Regions from separate parts of the Vibrio sp. QJM3NY_35 genome, predicted to be linked through region 2. Evidence: predicted binding sites of a transcription regulator. Region 2 holds the regulator's gene; the other holds the start of a gene.
The links. Region 2 encodes MetJ, which represses methionine synthesis genes. Its sites were predicted from a motif close to TTAGACNTNTANANGTCTAA; they were not measured.
Positions count from the first base shown of each region.

Region 1: the regulator MetJ is predicted to act here: its motif matches at 5,707-5,726, upstream of metH (methionine synthase).

Region 1 is NZ_CM173507.1:339,881-348,399, reverse strand. It holds gene AC3CH3_RS01685 (pyridoxal-phosphate-dependent aminotransferase family protein) at 1-36, opposite strand, end outside; lysine riboswitch at 213-390, shown strand; gene lysC (lysine-sensitive aspartokinase 3) at 499-1,866, shown strand; gene metH (methionine synthase) at 1,981-5,658, opposite strand; gene AC3CH3_RS01670 (cation:proton antiporter) at 5,827-7,107, shown strand; tRNA gene AC3CH3_RS01665 (tRNA-Trp) at 7,818-7,894, opposite strand; tRNA gene AC3CH3_RS01660 (tRNA-Asp) at 7,954-8,030, opposite strand; rRNA gene rrf (5S ribosomal RNA) at 8,074-8,189, opposite strand; rRNA gene AC3CH3_RS01650 (23S ribosomal RNA) at 8,300-8,519, opposite strand, start outside.
Region 2 is NZ_CM173507.1:3,122,771-3,131,289, forward strand. It holds gene AC3CH3_RS14190 (bifunctional aspartate kinase/homoserine dehydrogenase II) at 1-1,002, opposite strand, end outside; gene AC3CH3_RS14195 (O-succinylhomoserine (thiol)-lyase) at 1,005-2,186, opposite strand; gene metJ (met regulon transcriptional regulator MetJ) at 2,395-2,715, shown strand; gene AC3CH3_RS14205 (malic enzyme-like NAD(P)-binding protein) at 2,882-4,171, opposite strand; gene rpmE (50S ribosomal protein L31) at 4,505-4,723, opposite strand; gene priA (primosomal protein N') at 5,067-7,268, shown strand; gene cytR (DNA-binding transcriptional regulator CytR) at 7,509-8,513, shown strand.

The DNA.
Region 1 (8,519 bases), 620 kb from region 2:
GCTATCGATAGCAGTAGTGAGTGTTAAATTAGACATGTACATCCCTTACGTTAATGTTGTGAACAATCCACCCTAAAGCAAATTGATTACCTCAGCAATTAGCCATAAGTATTGAGGTCAAACCACTGTCACAGAATTGTTAAAATTATTTTTCAATTATCTCAAGTTACAGATTGACATTGTTACCGCAAACACGTTCAATGAAACGGCTATCTAGCAGAAGAGGAGCACTGCCCAGGCAGATGTTTTGTGGAACCGCATTTCCAATACAAAACATTTATGGGGAGCAGTGCCGAGATAATAAAAGGATGCAGGACCTTTATTATCGGTTGAGCGGGCTGAATCCCTTCAACTGTCGCCATTTCTATATGGTGAAGAGCTTCTGAGGTTACTATTCTAATAATTCCTCTCTTTTTGCTCTAAAACTCTCTTCGAAAAACATCGGACGTTGGATTACCCAACCGTAATTTTATTTTAGGAAGTCGTGGGAGATATATCGTGAGTGCATCTAATGTAGCTGGTTCTTTTAATGTCGCTAAGTTTGGTGGAACAAGTGTTGCCAACTTTGAAGCAATGAGCCGTTGTGCTGCCATTATTGAAAACAACTCAAATACGAAACTGGTCGTAAGTAGCGCGTGTTCTGGCGTGACCAACTTGCTTGTAGAGCTCGCAAACGGAGTTCAAGACAAAGCTCGCCGCCAAGAATTGATGACGCAATTAGCTGACATCCACAATGCTATTCTTGACCAACTTGCGGATCCAATCAGCATCGAAAAAGAAGTTCACAGCATTCTTGATGACATTGCGAGCGCAGCAGAAGCCGCATCATTCCAAGCAAGTACTAAGCTGACAGATCACCTTGTAGCATGTGGTGAGTTGATGTCGACACACATCCTTGCTCAAATCCTTCGCGAACGCGGAACACCTGCGGTTCGTTTCGATATCAGAGAAGTGATGCGCACCAATGATGATTTCGGAAAAGCAGAACCACAGCTAGAAGAGATTACTGCTTTGGCAAAAGAGAAATTGATTCCACTGTGCCAGCAACAAGTTGTCGTTACCCAAGGCTTTATCGGTGCTGATAGCGAAGGTAACACCACGACCCTAGGTCGCGGTGGCAGTGATTATTCAGCTGCACTGATTGCCGAGTCGGTACAAGCGATTGGCTTAGAGATCTGGACGGATGTTCCGGGTATCTATACTACCGATCCACGTATTGCTCCTAAGGCCTCTCCTATCCCAGAAATCAGCTTCAGTGAAGCATCGGAAATGGCAAACTTCGGCGCGAAGATCTTGCATCCATCGACACTAGTGCCTGCACTACGCCACCAAATCCCTGTTTTTGTTGGTTCATCGAAAGCACCAGAGCTAGGTGGTACTTGGATTCGCCAACAAGTTGAGAGCTCCCCTCTATTTAGAGCGCTTGCCCTACGCTGCAACCAAACCATGGTTACGCTACGCAGTGCTAACATGTTCCACGCCTATGGCTTCTTAGCAAAAGTGTTCGAGATCCTTGCTAAACATAAGATCTCTGTCGATCTTATCACTACCTCAGAGATCAGTGTGTCACTTACTCTGGATCAAACAGACACATCAGGTGGTGCTCCTGAGTTACCTGAAGCCGCTCGCCTTGAGCTTGAAGAGCTGTGTTCTGTCGATATTGAACACGACCTATGCCTTGTTGCACTTATTGGTAACAACATGAGTGAAAGCAAAGGCTATGCGAAGCAGGTATTCGGCACTCTTGAAGATTTCAACCTACGAATGATTTGTTACGGAGCAAGCCCACACAACCTGTGTTTCTTGCTAGATGAATCTGTTTCTAAGCTGGCGATTCAAAAACTTCACCAAGAGTTATTTGAATAGACAGTCCGTTTATCATCGACAGATAAATAACTAAATCACAGATACAAAAAGGGTTGCTATTCAGCAACCCTTTCTCTTTTTACTTTACGAATCAAAGCTCTTCATAGATTCAAACTAGTTAATGTTTGGACCTAACCACTTCTCGGCTTCTAACATATCCCAACCTTTGCGGTCAGCATAGCTATCCACTTGATCCTGTTGAATCTGTGCAATAGCAAAGTATCTAGCATCAGGGTGTGAGAAGTACATACCAGATACTGAAGCACCAGGCCACATCGCGTAGCTTGTCGTTAATGACATATCGATTGCCTTTTCAACATCCATCAGCTCCCACAACGTGCCTTTCTCTGTATGCTCAGGGCAAGCAGGATAACCTGGAGCTGGGCGAATACCTTGGTATTTCTCTCGAATCAAATCGTCGTTAGACAAATCCTCATCTGGTGAGTAGCCCCAAATGTCCTTTCTCACTTCTTTATGCAAGTATTCAGCGAACGCTTCAGCCAATCGGTCAGCAACCGCCTGAATCATAATTGCGTTGTAGTCATCGCCTTTCGCTTTGTATTCATCAGCCAGCTCGCGCTCACCAATACCACCCGTCACCGCAAAGCCACCAATCCAGTCCGCTTTACCGCTTTCTTTTGGCGCAATGTAATCTGATAGGCAATAGTTAAAGCCTTTTGGTTTCTCTGTTTGTTGACGAAGGTTGTGTAGAACTTTTCGAACTTCGGTACGAGATTCATCGGTATACACCTCAATATCATCACCAACACTGTTCGCTGGGAACATGGCACACATACCACGCGCTTCAAGCAACTTCTCTTTCTCTACGCGATCCAGTAAATCATTGGCATCTTTGAATAAACGTTTTGCCTCTTCACCCACTTCTTCATGGTCCAAAATAGCTGGGTACTTACCAACCAATGACCATGTCATAAAGAATGGGGTCCAATCGATATACTGACGCAGAGTAGCTACATCGAAATCATTGAAGATGTGAACTCCCGGTTTAGCGGGTGCCGGTGGCGTATACGCATCCCAATCGATTGCGACTTTATTGGCACGAGCTCTCTCTAATGTGACCGGCTTGGTACGAGGCTTCTTACGATTGTGCTGATCTCGAACGCGATCGTAATCGATATCAAGCTTCTCAACGAAAGCGGGTTTCAATTCATCAGAAAGTAGTGAAGTACAAACACCTACAGCTCGCGAGGCATTGTTTACGTATACAACAGGCTCTGAATAATTTTGTTCAATCTTAACTGCTGTGTGAGCTTTAGATGTGGTTGCACCGCCAATCAGAAGAGGCAGCTTGAAACCCTGTCTCTCCATCTCTTTAGCAACATGTACCATTTCATCAAGAGACGGTGTAATCAGTCCAGACAGGCCAATAATGTCGACATTCTCTTCTTTGGCTACCTTGAGAATCTTCTCACAAGAAACCATTACGCCTAAATCGATAATCTCGTAGTTATTACACTGTAAAACCACACCAACGATATTTTTACCGATATCGTGAACATCGCCTTTAACGGTCGCTAACAAAATCTTACCGTTAGTTGCGCCCACTTCTTTGGATGCATTGATGAATGGTTCTAAGTGGGCAACCGCTTGTTTCATCACACGCGCAGACTTTACAACCTGTGGTAAGAACATCTTACCTTCACCAAATAGGTCACCAACAACGTTCATGCCGTCCATGAGAGGACCTTCAATCACTTCAATAGGACGAGAGGCATTAACACGAGCTTCTTCGGTATCTTCAACAATAAAGTCGGTGATACCTTTTACCAAAGAGTGCTCCAAACGCTTCTCTACAGGCCAAGTCCGCCACTCTAATGCAGATTTATCTTCAACCTTACCAACAGCGCGCTCTAGGTATTCGGTCGCCATATCCAGCAATCGTTCAGTCGAATCATCACGACGGTTTAGTACGACATCTTCAACAGCATCACGCAGATCTTCTGGAACATTATCGTAAATTTCCAACTGACCAGCGTTTACAATGCCCATATCCATACCGTTTTTAAAACAGTGATACAGGAATACCGCGTGAATAGCCTCGCGGACGTAGTTATTACCGCGGAATGAGAATGAAACATTCGACACGCCACCAGAGATCATCGCATACGGGAGATCGCGTTTGATGTCCCCTACTGCTTCAATGAAATCGACCGCATAGTTGTTATGCTCATCGATACCCGTCGCCACTGCGAAAATGTTCGGGTCAAAAATAATATCTTCTGGCGGGAAACCGACTTCATCAACAAGAATGTTGTAGGCATTAGTACAGATCTCGACTTTACGCTCTCGAGTATCAGCCTGCCCGGCTTCATCAAACGCCATCACGATGACAGCAGCACCATAACGACGAACTAATTTGGCTTGCTCAACAAACTTCTCTTTGCCTTCTTTTAGAGAGATTGAGTTAACGATGCCTTTGCCTTGAATACACTTTAGGCCAGCTTCGATAACTTCCCACTTAGAAGAATCGACCATAACAGGTACTTTCGAGATTTCAGGTTCTGAAGCACATAGATTCAGGAATTTAACCATACACGCCTCAGCGTCTAGCATCCCTTCATCCATGTTGATATCGATGATCTGAGCGCCGTTCTCGACTTGCTCTCGAGCTACACTCAACGCTTCGTCGTAGAGCTCTTCTTTGATAAGGCGCTTAAAGCGTGCAGAGCCGGTAACATTGGTACGTTCACCCACATTCACGAACAAAGATTCTTTAGCTATCGTCAGTGGCTCTAGTCCCGAAAGACGACAAGAAACTGGTAAGTCTGGCAATTGACGCGGCGTTACACCTTCAACGGCCTCAGCCATTTGACGGATATGCTCTGGAGTAGTACCACAACACCCACCAATTAGGTTCAAGAAGCCACTTTCAGCCCACTCTTTAACATGTTCAGCCATATCCTCAGGAGAAAGGTCATACTCACCAAATGCATTAGGCAAACCCGCATTAGGGTGAGCAGAAACATTGCACTCAGAGATACGAGACATCTCACCGACATACTCACGCAGTTCATCAGGGCCCAATGCACAGTTCAATCCAAATGAGATTGGTTTTACATGACGAAGGGCGTTGTAGAATGCTTCTGTCGTCTGTCCTGAAAGGGTACGACCTGATGCATCAGTGATGGTACCGGAAATCATCACTGGCAGACTGATACCTACTTCTTCGAAAACAGATTCAACCGCAAAAGCACACGCTTTTGCGTTTAACGTATCGAAGATAGTTTCAATAAGTATTAAGTCTGAACCGCCCTTAATGAGCGCACGCGTCGATTCAGAATAAGCTTCAACCAGTTCGTCAAAGCTAACATTACGGTAACCTGGATCGTTTACATCAGGGGATATGGAACAAGTTCGGTTGGTTGGACCTAATACACCCGCAACGAAGCGAGGCTTGTCTGGGGTCTTTGCGGTCCATTCATCAGCCGCTTCACGAGCAAGCTTGGCAGCTGCAAAGTTAATCTCTTCACTAAGGCTTTCCATATCATAGTCGGCCATAGCGATGGTTGTAGCGTTAAAGGTATTGGTTTCGAGGATGTCTGCCCCAGCTTCCAAATACTCCATATGGATATCTTTGATAAGCTTAGGCTGTGTAAGAACTAAAAGGTCATTGTTGCCCTTCAAGTCACTGTGCCAATCAGCAAAGCGTTCACCACGATAGTCTTGCTCTTCCAATTTATAATCCTGAATCATGGTGCCCATGCCACCATCAATCAGTAAAATTCGTTGCTTCAACAGAGCGTCAATCTTTTGCCTTACATTACTTCCCACGGTACAACCTCATTCCTTTAATTATCCCTCCATCCTATCACACATTAAAAAGGAGTCTAGACGTCTAAAAAAGGAAATTGATTACTGAGTCATGACAAAAAATGTTTGCTATTTGAGCATGAGACAACGAAAATTCATATTCATACTTTGTTACATATTGGAATCCCAATGTCGGTCTATTACACCTTATGCTTCTTGTCCGCTGCAGCCATGCTTATTGCTTTCGTTAATACCAAAATTGGTAAAATGCAGACAACCATCGCCATCACAGCTGGCTCAATGATGTTATCTCTATTGATTATCATTGCGGGACAAAACAATTGGTTCCAACTGGCTGACATCGCCTCAGAAACCGTTGCCAGTATCAACTTTGAAGATTTCCTACTAAAGGGAATATTGGGCTTCTTACTCTTTGCCGGTGGTTTGGGGATTAAATTACCAAACCTAAAAGACCAGAAATGGGAAATAACAGTACTCGCGTTAGGTGCTACGCTGTTTTCAACCTTCTTTATCGGTTTTGTGCTGTACGGGTTCTGTCAGTTCATCGGTATTCAATTTGATCTGATTTACTGCCTACTCTTTGGCTCGCTAATCTCTCCAACCGACCCAATCGCCGTATTAGCCATCGTAAAGAAACTCGATGCTCCGAGACGAATCTCTACTCAAGTCGAGGGAGAATCTCTATTCAACGATGGTTTTGGCTTAGTGATCTTCGTAACCCTATTTACTATCGCATTCGGCACAGAAGCGCCGACTGTCGGCAGTGTGACCATGCTATTCGTCCAAGAGGCGATTGGCGGCATCGTCTACGGTTTTGTTTTGGGTCTTGTATTCCATTACCTCATCAGCAACACCGATGACCACTCTATGGAGTTGCTATTAACCATCGGCATCCCAACTGCTGGTTATGCGTTTGCTGAAGTTCTGCATGTATCAGGACCATTAGCCATGGTTGTCTCAGGTATCATGATTGGTAACTGGACTCGCTTTATCGGATTCTCGAAAGAGAGTGAAGATCACCTAGATCATTTCTGGGAATTGATAGATGAATTCTTAAACGGCGTATTATTCCTATTAATTGGTATGTCGATGCTGTTATTCAAATTCCACCAAGAAGACTGGATCTTAATGGCGTTCGCAGTCCCTCTAGTATTGAGTGCACGCTACTTAAGTGTTTTCTTGTCTTACATCGGATTTAAGCGCTTTAGAACTTACAACCCTTGGTCGATTAAGATTCTAACTTGGGGTGGTTTACGCGGTGGCTTAGCACTAGCCATGGCACTTTCAATCCCTTCAGGTATCTGGGTGATTGAAGACAAGGCAATCGATGTTAAAGAGATAATCCTTGTCATGACATACGCCGTTGTTGTGTTCTCTATTCTAGTTCAAGGCTCAACAATCACTCCTATGATAGAGAAAGCAAAACAAGCAGAGAAAGAGCTAGATTAACACCTAGATAGATCAACCAAGGCCGCCTACTTTAGGTGGCCTTTTTTATACCTAATGAAAGTCAGATTCGCCGATTTCCTCACTGAAGATCTAGCAGAAAGGTATGCGGTGAACATAGAGCCTATATCGATATTTGATACCGCTAGTATTTGAGTAATCGAAAGCGTTAATGTGTGGGGGAGAAGCACTAAATTTGGCCAGAACTCTTTCAGAAGGTTAAGTAATACAGAGAACTCGTTCTTCTGCACACTCGCTAGTCTACCCAATAACCCGCTCTCAAATTATATAAGCTTCAATCGAAAGGCTTCACCTTTCACCTGGAAACAAAAATAACAGGACTCAACTTCTCGCTAGAATAGCGTTAGTTATTAACAGGAGTACGGAGCTAGATGAGTGGTGAACAGAAAGCTTTAGCTTTGAACTAAGTCATTAAATACAGCAAGGCTGCACTAAATCAGTGTTCGATAGAGATAGCTAAAGGAACACTTGGTACTTCTAGTGATACTTGTAAAAATGATAGGAATAAAAAGCGCTAGCATTTCTGCCGAGACGTGCAGCCTAGATTCTTAAATATGGTAGGGCTGGAATGAGCAGGTACTCCGGAGGTTCGAGCACGCAGATGAGCTAGGAGCGCCTAGTTATCCCAACATTGCTTCGTAGAAACAACAGATGCAAAAAAGGCTCTAGCATTTCTGCTAGAGCCTTAAATATGGCAGGGGTGGAGAGATTCGAACTCCCAACACGCGGATTTGGAATCCGCTGCTCTGCCAATTGGAGCTACACCCCTAAAACTTTCATTACTTCAGATTCGAAAAAACCTCGCACTAGGCGAGGTTATCGAATAAGTGGCGGAGTGGACGGGACTCGAACCCGCGACCCCCGGCGTGACAGGCCGGTATTCTAACCAACTGAACTACCACTCCGCAGTGGAATACTTGTCGTCGCTGACAAGTGTTCAAATTTAAAGCCTGGCGATGTCCTACTCTCACATGGGGAAGCCCCACACTACCATCGGCGCTATTGTGTTTCACTTCTGAGTTCGGCATGGAATCAGGTGGGTCCACAATGCTATGGTCGCCAAGCAAATTTTAAAATTCGGAAAGCTGCTTCTCTATTTAATAGAGCTTTAAAAGTTTCTCTTCAAACTCATTCAAGGTCTGTCTTTGAGTCCACAAAACCCCTTGGGTGTTGTATGGTTAAGCCTCACGGGCAATTAGTACAGGTTAGCTCAATGCCTCGCAGCACTTACACACCCTGCCTATCAACGTCGTAGTCTACGACAACCCTTTAGGACGCTTATAGCGCCAGGGAAAACTCATCTCAAGGCTCGCTTCCCGCTTAGATGCTTTCAGCGGTTATCGATTCCGAACTTAGCTACCGGGCAATGCCATTGGCATGACAACCCGAACACC
Region 2 (8,519 bases):
CTTAAGCCCTTCAAGCACTTCACTCTCTAGACGGTCGAAATCATGGCCGTGACCAAAGGTCAGTTGCACGATAAGCACTTCATCCAAAGAGGTAATAATTTTTGCGCCACGACCCGATGCCAATACACGCTCGATCTGTGTAGAGCCCGCTTCTGGCTGATAGCTGCAGCGTAAGCTTAAATCCATAGCACTTTGAGCCACAGGCTGTAGTGTTCGGCTGTGAAGCACTGGAGCGGCAAGACGAGCCAATTCGCTGGCTTCATCAAGGCGAAGTAGAGGCAATAGACACGCATCTGAAACCAGACGAGGGTCAGCGCTGTAAACGCCCGCCACATCACTCCAAATCGTCACGCGTTCAACTTCAGCCAAAGCACCAATCACGGTCGCTGAGTAATCCGAACCGTTGCGACCAAGCAGTACGGTTTCACCCTCGCAGTTCTGAGCCATAAAGCCCGTAATCACCACGCGGCAATGTGCATGCTGCGCCAGAGCTTCTTTAATCAGAGGGTAAGAACGTGCGCGGTCGACTTCAGGCTGAGCGCCCACTTCTGCACGTAAAAAAGCACGCGCATCTTGAGCAACGGCTTGTAAATCATGTTGGCACAACAAAGCCGCGAGTAGACGTGAAGACCAAACCTCACCGTGTCCAAGCACTTTTGCTTTTTGTGCTTCGCTCAAGGGAGCCGTTAGCTCACCCAAAGCGGTAAATTCTTGTTGAATGGTTGCAGTAAGTTGTGCGGCTGATTCACCCTCAAGCAGTGCTTCAATCAGATCGAGTTGGAACTGACGAAGTGCTTGTAGGCATTCATGGGCAATACGACCATCTTTGTCGAGCGCTTCAACAAATTCAATTAAACGGTTGGTTGTTTTGCCTGCTGCCGATACCACCACCAAATCAGATGCTGATGAGTATTCTCTAAGAATGTTGACCACGCGTTGGTAACATTCAGGATTCGCTAAACTGCTGCCACCAAATTTATGTAGCTGGCGAAAGGTTGCCATTATTAACCCTCCCCTTCAGCGATAAAGCGCTGTGTCTTTTCAAACGCTTGCTTGAGGTCATCGATTAGGTCTTCTGCATCTTCAAGGCCAACAGATAGACGCAGTAGTTGCTGAGAAACACCCGCTTCTGCTAATGCTTCTTCGCCCATCGCGCGGTGAGTCATAGACGCAGGGTGACAAATCAGGCTTTCAACGCCGCCCAATGATTCTGCCAAAGAAAACAGCTCTAACTTATCAACAAAGTATTTAAGCGCCTCGAATGAGCCCGAAAACTCAAAGCTGAGCATTGAACCAAAGCCAGACTGCTGTTTCTTCGCAATATCATGACCTGGGTGTTCAGGAAGACTTGGGTGGTAAATAGTGCCTACTAAATCTTGTTGCTGCAGAGATGCCAGAATTTCACGTGAGCTTTCTTCGTGAACTCGCATACGCGCACCTAGCGTACGAATACCACGTAGAGTCATGTAGCTATCAAATGGTGTGCCGGTCGCACCAATACAGTTGCCCCACCATGCTAGCTCTTCAGCGTGCTCTTCCGTTTTCGTGACGACAACGCCACCAATAACGTCCGAGTGTCCGTTGATGTACTTAGTGGTTGAGTGGATAACAAAATCCGCACCCAGTTCTAAAGGCTTTTGGAACACAGGAGTCAAAAACGTGTTGTCGACAGCAACCAGAGCACCAACCTCTTTCGCTTTACGGCAAGTTTCTGCAATATCAACCACACGAACCAGTGGATTCGATGGTGTTTCGATTAAGATCAACTTTGGCTTAAGCGCGATCGCCGCATCCAGCGCGGCTTGATCCGATTGATCAACGAACAGAACTTTGAAGTCACCTTTTAGCGAGCGAGTGTTAAACAGACGGTACGTACCGCCGTAGCAGTCGTGCGGTGCAATAATAAGATCATCGCCGCCTAAGAAAGCCGAAACCCATAAGTTAAGCGCCGAAGTACCGCAGTTAGTCACAACCGCGCCTTTGCCTGATTCAAGCTCAAACAGTGCCGTCTCTAATAAACCGCGGTTTGGGTTACCAGAACGGGTGTAATCGTACTTTGGCACTTCACCAAAAGCGGGAAACCCATAGTTAGTCGAAAGATAAATGGGTGGGACAACGGCATGGTATTGCGTGTCTGACTCGATACCAGTACGTACTGCGATTGTTGCTGGCTTCCGGCTGCTCATAGGTGCTTCCTTACAAGTTTTGCGTCTGAGAATCACAGCTGCTTGTCGGCATTTTGCGGCTGTGTTAGATATATGTTATTCACTTTACTTTCATAAACGTGAGACGTCAACACTTCTAGACGTCTATATGTCTTTGCTTATGGCAGTAAATCCCGCTAAAATCACCACTATTAATTTATTCTAACAACTAAAGTGATGAAGGTACGCAATGGCCGACTGGAATGGTGAATACATAAGCCCATATGCTGAGCATGGAAAGAAAAGCGAACAAGTAAAGAAAATTACAGTTTCTATCCCTCTAAAAGTGTTAAAGGTTCTTACTGACGAGCGTACTCGCCGCCAGATTAATAACCTACGCCATGCAACAAACAGTGAGCTACTGTGCGAAGCCTTTCTACATGCGTACACAGGCCAACCACTACCAACGGATGAAGACCTTCGTAAAGACCGCCCAGACGATATTCCTGCTGAAGTGAAAAAGCTGATGACAGAGATGGGTATCGAGTTCGAAGCGTTTGACGAAGAATAAAAACAACTCAGTCACTGCCTTCATTATTGATTCGCTCTAGCTGAACCTTATTTATCACATCGCGCATAGCTTTTTATGATTGCGCGGTGAATGATAGACATAAAAAAACCGACTCCAGATGAGTCGGTTTTTTATTATTCTTTTTGGCTCAATAGAGCAACAGCTATTAAGCCATATAGTTAGCAGGCATCTCGATACGAGCTACGCCAGATTCAACAGCCGCTTCCGCAACTGCTCGTGCTACGCGAGGAAGTAGACGTGGGTCCATTGGCTTAGGAATGATGTAACCCTTACCGAACTCCAGTGCAGTCTCGCCCGCAGCTGCTAGTACTTCAGCTGGAACTTCTTCTTTCGCCAGTTCACGAATCGCTTTAACCGCTGCTAGCTTCATTTCATCATTGATTTCGCTCGCACGCACGTCTAGTGCACCACGGAAAATGAATGGGAAACAAAGTACGTTGTTTACTTGGTTAGGGTAATCACTGCGGCCTGTACCCATGATTAGGTCAGAACGAACTTCGTGTGCAAGCTCAGGCTTGATCTCTGGATCTGGGTTTGAACATGCAAACACAACAGGCTTATCAGCCATCAACGTTAGTGCTTCAGCAGGCAGTAGGTTAGGACCCGATACACCCAAGAATAGGTCAGCGCCTTCGATAACATCTTCAAGCGTTCGCTTGTCAGTGTTATTTGCGAACAGCTCTTTGTATTCATTTAGGTCATCACGACGAGTGTGAATCACACCTTTACGGTCAAGCATGTAGATTTTTTCACGCTGAGCGCCACACTTAATCAGTAGTTCCATACAAGCAACCGCCGCTGCGCCAGCACCTAAACAAACGATCTTACACTCTTCAAGTTTCTTACCTTGAAGCTCGATCGCGTTCAGCATACCCGCTGCCGTTACAATCGCTGTACCGTGTTGGTCATCGTGGAATACCGGCACATCACAACGTTCAATCAGGCGACGTTCAATCTCAAAACAGTCTGGTGCTTTGATGTCTTCTAGGTTAATACCGCCGAATGTATCTGCGATATTCGCAACCGTATCAACGAACTCATCGATTGTGCGGTGTTTCACTTCAATATCGATAGAATCTAAACCAGCAAAACGCTTAAACAGGAGCGCTTTACCTTCCATTACTGGTTTAGAAGCAATAGGACCAAGGTTACCTAGGCCAAGAATCGCTGTACCGTTAGAGATAACAGCAACCATGTTGCCTTTACCTGTGTACTTATAGACGTTATCAACGTTCTGTGCGATCTCGCGAACAGGCTCAGCCACGCCTGGGCTGTATGCAAGTGCTAGGTCTTCTGTAGAGTTTGCAGGCTTCGTCAGTTCTACGGCAATTTTGCCTGGAATCGGGAACTCATGATAATCAAGAGCTTGCTGACGGAATTGTTCTTGAGGTGATAATTCTTGAGAGGATTGAGCTTGGCTGCTGTCTTCAGACATAGGTGTAGGTTCCTAGGATATTATTATTTGGGGGATCTTGTTCATGTTAATGGATGTACTTCAAAGTTCCTAGGTGGTTGAAGCCTCTGTCTCATTAAAAAACGAGATTTCACTACTAATAAGACCAGTGAGCAGTTGAAATTACTATCGCTTGTTGAACTTTCGTGCGGAATTTTAGTGGTGAATGATAAGCAAGGAACTGCCCTGCAATAGAATAAAGAGGCAACTTATCGTTAGGTGAGATGGATACTTGAATGGAAGTCAGTAATTTTACAAATTGCAGGCAACAAAAAAGGACACCGAAGTGTCCTTTTTATGTCTAAATAGCGAGAATTACTTCTTGCTAGAAAGAGCACCGAAACGCTTGTTGAAGCGATCAACACGGCCGCCAGTATCTACGATACGTTGCTTACCAGTGTAGAACGGGTGACATTTGTCACATACGTCTAGGTGGATTGATTCTTTTGCTAGCGTTGAGTTGAACTCAAATGTGTTGCCGCAAGAACAAGTAGCAGTAACTGCTTTGTATTCTGGGTGGATTCCAGCTTTCATGGGATAACCTCAAGTAGGCCGTGTCGCTATACGATTCTAAGCCGCACACCACACGTAGTTTAAAAAAGAAATAAAGACACCGCATTCGCACAAAAGAGTGACGAAGCCATACCTTTAAGGCGCAGTATAGTAATGAATCTATAAGGCAGGATCAACTGATTTGATACATTTTTCACCAATTGTGTCTTTATTTCCTTTTTAAGCAGAAGCGTTGATTGAAATTTGGGGATGAAGCTGCCTCCATGCGTTAGCTTGCCCTCTCTCATTCAAACTGCTCCTCGAATTTAACCGCCTTATCCTTTAGACTGTTCGCTCTCGTCAACTCAGATAAAGCCGTCCCTTTATGCGTCCAATGATTGCCCGCGTGGCACTGCCTGTTCCACTCGACAAGCAGTTCGATTACAAGATTCCAAGCCACCTATTTCCGATTATTGGTGGACGAGTCTCTGTGCCTTTTGGACGACAAACCTTAACCGGCATTGTCACGGCTCTGGTTAACGAATCTGAATTCGAGCTAGACAAGCTCAAACCCATTAAAGCCTTATTAGACAATCAGCCTGTTTGGCCGGAATCTGTCTATTCACTGTTAATGTGGTGCAGTCAGTTTTATCAGTACCCCCTTGGCGAAACCTTTGCTAACGCCCTTCCGAGCGCTCTAAGAAAAGGCAAAGCCGCCGACTTCGCGACGCTGGTTGAGTGGCAGTTAACGCCATCAGGCAAAGATCAGTTAATGCAAGGTTTTGGTCGCGCGGTCAAGCAAGCCAAAGTGATGCATATGCTTGAGCAAGGCCCCGTTCCCCATCAAGAGTTCATTGATGAAGAAGTTGGCAGCGCCGTACTCAAGACACTAGAAGAGAAAGGCTGGATTGAATCGGTAGAGAAAAAGCCGAAGCGTCAGCCGTGGCCAGTCGATCTTGAAAACGACCAAGACAAACCTAAGCTCAATGCTGAACAAGCCATCGCGATTGCGACCGTAAATAGCCAAACCGACTTTGGTTGTTTCCTGTTAGAAGGCGTCACTGGCTCAGGTAAGACCGAGGTTTACCTGAATATGATTAAACCGATTCTCGATCAAGGTAAACAAGCGTTAGTACTCGTGCCTGAGATTGGCCTCACCCCTCAAACGATTAACCGCTTTAAGCGACGCTTTAATGTGCCTGTTGAGGTTATCCACTCGGGTTTAAACGATTCTGAGCGACTGAATGCTTGGTTATCGGCACGCGATAAAATAGCGGGCATCGTGATTGGTACCCGTTCAGCTCTGTTCACGCCGTTTGCTGATCTAGGCATTATCATTGTCGACGAAGAGCACGATGCTTCTTATAAACAGCAAGACAGCCTGCGCTACCACGCTCGTGATGTGGCGATCATGCGTGCTCATAAAGCGCAGATCCCGGTTGTGTTAGGCTCGGCGACTCCAGCCTTTGAGACGCTGCACAACGCTCAGATCGGCAAATACAGTTATCTCACCCTGACTTCACGTGCGGGTGTCGCACTGCCGACCACCAATAAGGTGTTGGATGTTAAAGGTGAATATCTAGAAAGTGGTTTGTCTGCGTCGTTAATTGCAGAGATGCAAAGACACCTCAAAGCTGGCAACCAAGTGATGCTGTTCCTCAATCGTCGAGGGTTTTCTCCGGCATTAATGTGTCACGATTGTGGTTGGACAGCCGAATGTAAACGTTGCGATGCTTACTACACCTATCACCAATACAGCAATGAGATGCGCTGCCACCACTGTGGTTCTCAGCAGCATATCGTGCACAATTGCCAAGGCTGTGGATCTGCAAACTTAGTGACAGTGGGTGTCGGGACCGAGCAGTTAGAAGCTCAACTTGGTCAACTATTCCCGGAATACAAAACCATTCGTATTGACCGCGACAGCACCCGCCGTAAAGGCAGCTTAGAAAGCGCGCTCGAGTCGATTCGTAAGGGTGAATTCCAAATTCTTATCGGCACGCAGATGCTTGCTAAGGGTCACCATTTCCCTGACGTGACACTTGTGGCGTTATTGGATGTGGATGGCTCTTTATATAGTAGTGACTTCCGTGCGTCTGAACGTCTTGCCCAGCTATTCATCCAAGTAGCGGGACGCGCAGGACGATCAAGCAAACCCGGTGAGGTGATCTTACAAACCCACCACCCAGAACATGGGTTGCTGCAAGCCTTGCTACACAAAGACTACAACCATTTTGCTCAGACGGCGCTGGCAGAACGTAAGCAGGCAATGTTACCGCCTTATACCTTTATGACGCTGTTTAGAGCAGAAGCCAATGACACCCGCTTGGTGGAAGAGTTCTTGCGTCAGGTTCGTCACACATTGGAATCACATCCGTTGTTTGATCAATATTGCATGGTGTTAGGGCCAACCCCGGCTCCGTTAGCAAAACGTGCAGGCAAATCGCGCTGGCAGTTAATCTTACAAACTCAGACGCGCTCGTTAATGCAGAAGCTATTAATGAGTGCCAAGCCGGCCATCAATATGTTACCTGCTGCGAAAAAAGTTCGCTGGTCACTCGATATTGAGCCGCAAGATTTGAGTTAAACCCACTTGGGTTAAAACTAATGATAAGTTTGTTCACAAATATTTCATATTTCTCGTGAGCAACTTCACACTAGTCATGTGATTTTTGTTAATCTAGCCGTAACTTTACACGGATTAAACGAATAAAATATTGCAATAAAAAAAGTGTTAGCAACACTTTCATAATATATATTCGATTACATTTATTATTCACGCCTTAGATACTTAGGCGGCAAAGGAACTTAAAAGAGGGTTTAATTTATGGCGACAATGAAGGATGTTGCCCAGCTAGCAGGCGTCTCAACAGCCACGGTATCACGTGCATTGATGAACCCTGAGAAAGTCTCAGTTTCGACTCGCAAACGAGTGGAAACAGCAGTACTTGAAGCTGGATACTCACCCAATACATTAGCTAGAAACTTACGTCGCAACGAATCAAAAACCATCATCACTATCGTTCCTGATATCTGTGACCCTTATTTCGCCGAGATCATTCGTGGTATCGAAGATGCCGCAGTAGAAAATGACTACCTTGTCTTACTGGGTGATAGCGGCCAACAAAAGAAGCGTGAGTCTTCGTTTGTTAACTTAGTTTTCACCAAACAAGCTGACGGTATGCTATTGCTTGGCACTGACCATCCATTTGACGTCAGTAAGTCTGAACAAAAGAACTTACCACCAATGGTGATGGCGTGTGAGTTTGCCCCTGAACTTGAACTTCCTACCGTACACATCGATAACCTGACCTCTGCATTTGAAGCCGTGAACTACCTAGCTCAGTTAGGTCATAAGCGTATCGCTCAAATATCAGGGCCAGTATCGGCAACGCTGTGTAAGTTCCGCCAACAAGGCTATCAACAAGCGCTGCGTCGCGCTGGAGTATCAATGAACCCTGCCTATAGCACTGTCGGCGACTTTACTTTTGAAGCCGGTGCTCAAGCGGTTCGTCAATTGTTGGCACTTCCTGAACAGCCTACAGCTATCTTCTGTCATAACGACGCGATGGCCATTGGCGCGATTCAAGAAGCGAAGAAGCTGGGCTTACGCGTTCCTCAAGACCTATCGATTGTCGGCTTTGATGACATCCAATTCGCTCAATACTGCGATCCACCGCTAACTACCATTTCTCAGCCTCGTTATGAGATTGGACGCCAAGCGATGTTGATGATGCTTGATCTACTGAAAGGCAACGATGTGCAAGCAGGTTCGCGTCTACTTGAAGCTAAATTAGTGGTTCGAGGCAGTACAGCACCACCTCGAATGTAACCTTCA